Linked DNA regions of Roseibium sp. Sym1. The protein of the gene in region 2 interacts with the protein of the main gene of each other region in a pairwise test. Links are inferred from orthologs where the notes say so. Each region holds a gene or a part of one and is shown on either strand. Other genes may lie near its edges.

Evidence for each region. Proteins that work in one complex are often made in the same cells at the same time.
Region 1: the proteins of def (region 2) and O6760_RS10005 interact in binary tests that used the Escherichia coli proteins (3 or more experiments, as listed by UniProt). The link is inferred for Roseibium sp. Sym1 from one-to-one orthologs.

Annotation. Positions count from the first base shown.
Region 1 is NZ_CP114786.1:2,179,572-2,182,376, forward strand. Bases 1-2,801 are described here. They hold O6760_RS10005 (aspartate-semialdehyde dehydrogenase), read right to left. Parts: upstream 2,018-2,801; coding sequence 983-2,017; downstream 1-982. Other genes in these bases: pqqB (pyrroloquinoline quinone biosynthesis protein PqqB), read right to left, coding at 1-446; pqqA (pyrroloquinoline quinone precursor peptide PqqA), read right to left, coding at 474-575; O6760_RS10010 (hypothetical protein), read right to left, coding at 2,130-2,267; O6760_RS10015 (maleate cis-trans isomerase family protein), read right to left, coding at 2,479-2,801. In the rest of the region: more of O6760_RS10015, read right to left, coding at 2,802-2,805.
Region 2 is NZ_CP114786.1:448,936-451,707, forward strand. The notes cover bases 5-2,772. They hold def (peptide deformylase), read right to left. Parts: upstream 1,764-2,772; coding sequence 1,245-1,763; downstream 5-1,244. Other genes in these bases: fmt (methionyl-tRNA formyltransferase), read right to left, coding at 5-338; O6760_RS02050 (MarC family protein), read right to left, coding at 575-1,207; O6760_RS02060 (DNA recombination protein RmuC), read left to right, coding at 1,889-2,772. In the rest of the region: more of fmt, read right to left, coding at 1-4. UniProt on the Escherichia coli protein: Removes the formyl group from the N-terminal Met of newly synthesized proteins. Requires at least a dipeptide for an efficient rate of reaction. N-terminal L-methionine is a prerequisite for activity but the enzyme has broad specificity at other positions.

The DNA of each region.
Region 1 (2,805 bases), 1.7 Mb from region 2 along the record:
CCTTCGAGCTCGGTGACGCCTTCGAGCGGAAGCTCGCGGCGTTCCACCACCTCCGGGTTCAACACCTGAAAGATGCTGTTTTCGCCGAGGGTTTTCAGCACCCTGGCGGTTGCGTAGAGAATGAAGGGTTCGCGCTCCCGCAAGGAAAGGAGACCGGCGATATGGTCGACATCCGCATTCGTCAGGACAACGGCCTCGATCGGCGTGTGCCTGAGCGGTCCGTCCGCCCGGGGCTGCAAATCCGGGCTCGCGGCGATCTGTTCGCGAATATCGGGTGAGGCATTGAAAACAGCCCAGCTTCGGCCATCCGCGCTCGCAGCGATGCTCGATTGCGTCCGAACGCGAAAGCCGGGCTTTTTTTCACGCACTGCACGGCTCAGCGGGGCGTTACAGTTCCATTGGGGAAAGCCGCCACCAGCCGCGGATCCGAGGACCCTGATTTTCACCGAGCTCCTCCCTTGCGCGGCAATCTGTTATTTCTTCCGGCCGCAGGTGCCGATTTCGGCAGGCATGTAGCGGGTGACTTCAAATCCGGCTTCGACGGCGGTCATGGTCGGCTTCTTCCAGGTCTTCATGTCGTTTCCTCCTCTGGTTGACATGCAGCGCAAGTCTAGCACCCGAGTTTGGCGCGGGCAGGCGACACCTTAGTCTGTATTCCGCAACGGGCCGGCGAAGCGATTCTGGCATCAATCTTCTGATCAAGTTATTGATCTTGAATTGGTTTTTTGTCGTGTTGACGCGTTGGTGCGCAATCCGGTCGTTTTTCCTGCCGAAAACACGGACCAAACCAAAAGGCATTCGCTTCGCGCAAGGCGGCACACGAACGCCGCATCTGCGTGGGGCCGTCCGGGTTCATTTTTTTAAAAAGGCGTGGAAGCAAGCGGGACAGCCGCCGCATGTGTGTGAACCGGTGGAGCCGGGCCTGCAGGAGGCAGCGGGCGCGCCGGTGCGCGCCCGTTTCTTCAGATCGCGGTGGCTTTGCTCAGGCCGCGGCCTTCTTCGGCGTGATCAGGCCGCGATTGACCAGGACCTCGGCAATCTGGACCGTGTTGAGCGCCGCGCCCTTGCGCAGGTTGTCGGAAACCACCCACATGTTGAGGCCGTTCTCGATGGTCGCGTCCTCGCGGATGCGCGAGATATAGGTCGCGTCCTCGCCGGCGCTCTCGTAAGGCGTGATGTAGCCGCCGTCTTCCTGCTTGTCGATGACCAGGCAACCCGGTGCCTCGCGCAGGATGTTGCGTGCTTCGTCCGCGGTGATCTCGTTTTCGAACTCGATGTTGACGCTTTCCGAGTGGCCGATGAACACCGGCACGCGCACGGCGGTGCAGGTCACCTTGATGGCCGGATCGAGCATCTTCTTGGTTTCGGCCAGCACCTTCCATTCTTCCTTGGTGTAGCCGTCTTCCATGAAGCTGTCGATATGCGGAATGACGTTGAAGGCGATGCGCTTGGTGAATTTCGACGGTTCGATCGGGTCGTTCACGAAAACCGCACGGGTCTGGTTGAACAGCTCTTCCATCGCTTCCTTGCCGCCACCGGATACCGACTGGTAGGTGGACACGACGATGCGCTTGATCTTGGCATGGTCATGCAGGGGCTTCAACGCCACGACCAGCTGGGCGGTGGAGCAGTTCGGGTTGGCGATGATGTTTTTCCTGGTGAAGCCGGTGATGGCATCGGCGTTCACTTCCGGCACGATCAGCGGCACATCGGCGTCGTAGCGCCAGGCGGAGGAGTTGTCGATGACAACGCAGCCCTTGGCGCCGATCTTCGGCGACCATTCCTTGGAAACGGTGCCGCCCGCGGACATCAGGCAGATATCGGTGTCGGAGAAGTCGTAATTCTCCATGGCCTGAACCTTCAGCGTCTTGTCGCCGAAGGAAACCTCGGTGCCCTGCGAGCGGCGCGAGGCGAGAGCGACGACTTCATCCGCCGGAAAGCCGCGCTCGGCGAGAATGTCGAGCATCTCGCGGCCGACATTGCCGGTGGCGCCTGCGATTGCGATCTTGTAACCCATTTTCGAGTAGTCCTTGTCCGTCTCCCCGCTTCGCCGGCGCCCTGTCCTTGTGAATGGGCGTCGCCGGCTCCCGGCGCCTCCCATCCCCGGGGAGGCGGGATGAGCGGCACCGTCAAGCGGTGGTCTTGGTGGTCTTCGGTGTGTGTTTGAGAGCGGTTGCTGCAGACGTCCGGGTCTCGCCGCGCATGAAGGTCGCGCTGGCAAGGGCCTGGGTCATCATATCCAGAATGTCGGCTTTCAGCCGGGTCATCGGGGCTCGCAATCGTCAAAACTTGAGACGGCGGTGTTTTTGCCCGGAAATCCGCGCAAGTCAACAAGGAATACGGTGGAAACGCGCGATTGGTATTCAAGTTGTTGCCTGGAGGATACGGATCATCTGCCGGGCCGCTGTTCTGCGGGCGGCGTGCGACGTGCCGGCAGGCGGGGCAAACACCGCGTGCCGATGAGTTCATGGATGCAACTCAACCGGCGAACAACCGGCCAGGTCCCTGTCCGGCCGTGCCGAGACCGGCGAGGGTCATCATGTGCCAGGCCAGGGCGAGATTGGAGCTGATCACCGGTTTGCCGAGCCGTTTCTCGCAGGCCTCGATCACCGGGAAGGTGCGCAGGTTGGTGCAGGAGGTGAAGACGGCCTCGACCTGCGGGTCGGATCCCACGGAGCAGATCGCGTCTTCCACCGACCCGAGCGCGATCCGCGCGACAACGGCCTCCTCGCCCTGACCGAAGGAGCCGACCCGGACCGGGTCGAGGTCGTTGTCCCGCAACAGGGCGCAGACCGCGTTCGAGAC
Region 2 (2,772 bases):
AGCATCGAGGCATGCAGGTTGAGGCAGCCATATTCCGGCGCCTCCAGGATCGCTTTCGGCAGCAACAGACCGTAGGCGACGACGACGGCCACGTCCGCTTCGAGCGCCGCGAAGGCGGCCTGCTCGTCCTCGCCCTTCAGGCTTTTGGGCGTGAACACGGGAATGCCGAAGGATTCGGCCGCCTCGTGCACCGGTGATTTCTTCACGTCCATGCCGCGCCCAGCCGGCCGCGGCGGCTGGCAATAGCAGGCAACCACGTCGTGGCCCTGGCCGACGATTTCCATCAGGGTCGGCACCGAAAAATCCGGGGTGCCCATGAAGACGACACGAAGAGACATGAGGCTCCTTAAGGGTTCAAGGAAGTTGGCCCCTTATTGCGTCTCGGGCGGCGGCTTGCAAGGGGACGAATGCGGTTGTTTGGCCAAAGTCGCGTCAACAAACTCAAACGTCATCCTGAGGAGGACCGTCAGGTCCGTCTCGAAGGAGGAGCTGCCTGCACCAGAACAAGTGGCCCATCCTTCGAGACAGCGCTGACGCGCTCCCTCAGGATGACGGTGTCGGGTGAAATAGCGCGTCAGGCCAGTCCTGGCATCAGCACCTTGAGGCTGCCGGTCATCATTTCCATGGCGATCGCCGCCAGGATCATGCCCATCAGGCGGCTCATGACGCTGTTGGCGGTCTCTCCGATAAAGCGGGACAGGAACGGCGCGGCGAAGAAGGTGCCGATCAGGACCGCGATCGCCGCCGCAACACCGGCGACATAGGCGATTTCCTGTTCCACGCCGGTGACCTGGCCCCGGAAGATGATCATCGTGGAAATCGACCCGGGACCGAGCAGGATCGGCACGGTCAGCGGGTAGATCGCCGGATTGTCCTGCGATTGCATGTTGTCCTGTTCGGAGGCATGGCCATGATGGGCTTCGGTCTTCTGGCCGCGGATCAGGTCCAGCGCGATCAGAAGGATCAGGAACCCGCCCGCCAGGCGGAACGCGTCCAGGGAGATCCCGAAGATCTTCAGGACGACATCACCGGTCAGGCCGATGAAGACAGCGCCGATGCTGAGGCTGATCAGCAGCGTGAAGGCGACCTTGCGCTCGAAACCGGGGCCCTTGTCCGCCGTCAGCGACAGGAACACGGGCAGGTTGGCGATCGGGCTCATGATCGCAAAGAGCGCGGCGAAGATTTTCAGGAACAAGGCCTGATCCATGGTGTCCGCCCCCTTTTTGAACCGATCAGGCGCCGGGTCAGAGTTTTCCGGCCAGCTTGGCCTGCTTGGTGAATTTCTTGACCACCCGGTCGCGCTTCAGCTTCGACAGGTAATCAATGAACAGCTTGCCGTTGAGATGGTCAAGCTCGTGCTGGACACAGGTCGCCAGAAGACCCTCGGCCTTGATCTCCTGCTCGGCACCTTCCCGGTTCAGGAATTTCACCGCCACTTCCGCCGGGCGCTCGACATCCTCGAAATAATCGGGGATCGACAGGCAGCCCTCCTGGTAGACGGACACGTCCTCGCTCGACCAGACGATTTCCGGGTTGATGAACACCATCGGTTCCTTGGGCGCATCCTCCTTGGCGACATCCAGCACGAAGATGCGCTTCAGGATGCCGATCTGGCTGGCGGCCAATCCGATGCCGGGCGCGTCATACATGGTTTCCAGCATGTCGTCGGCCAGGGCGCGGATGTCGTCGTTGACGGCCTCGATCGGCGCGCAGGTCTCGCGCAGGACCGGGTCGGGAATGGTGATGATCGAACGTTTTGTCATGCGTCTCACATAGGCAATCGCGCGGCGGCGGTCAACGCGGAATTCTCCCGTTCCAGGCGGCTTTTCAACGTGCTTCTGACTGTGGCCGCATGGGCGTGCGCACCGAATCGTTCTATGTTTGTTTCATGAACGAGATCCTGTTTGAGTTTGGCGGCCGCCCCGTGACGGTTCTGGAAACGGCCATTGCCGGCGGCCTGTTCCTGCTGGCGCTGATTGTCTGGCTGGTCCTGAAGACCATGCGCGAGATTCGCCTGCGCAGCGAAGCCGACACTGCGTCGGCGGAACGCATCCACGAACTGGAAAGCCACCTGTCGCAGCTTCTGAAGAGCCAGGGCGAGATGACCGGGCGCATGCAGACCATGGCCGAGGTGTTCGGCTCGCGCCAGTCGGACATGATGCGCGCCGTCAACGAGCGCCTCGACGGCATGGGCCACAAGCTGAACTCCTCCATGGCGGATACCAGCAAACGCACCCAGGACGGGCTCCGGCACCTGCATGAGCGTCTCGCCGTCATCGACCGGGCGCAGCGCACGATCACCGATCTCTCCGGCCAGGTCGGCCAGTTACAGGCGATCCTCTCCAACAAGCAGACCCGCGGCGCCTTCGGCCAGGGGCGCATGGAAGCGATCATCCAGGACCAGATGGCGCCGAGCACCTATTCCTTCCAGGCGACGCTGTCCAACAACAGCCGCCCGGACTGCCTGATCCACATGCCCAACGGCGCGCCGTCGCTGGCGATCGATGCCAAGTTCCCGCTGGAAGCCTACAATCTCCTGCGCAACGCGGAGAGCGACGACCAGCTGAAATACGCCCAGGCCCAGTTCCGCCGCGACTTCACCAAGCACATCCAGGATATCGGCGAGAAATATCTCCTGCCCGGCGAGACCCAGGACACCGCCTTCCTGTTCGTGCCGTCGGAAAGCATCTTCGCGGAGCTGAACGAGAATTTCGAGGACCTGGTGCAGAAGTCCCACCGCGCCCGCGTGGTGATCGTGTCACCGTCGCTGCT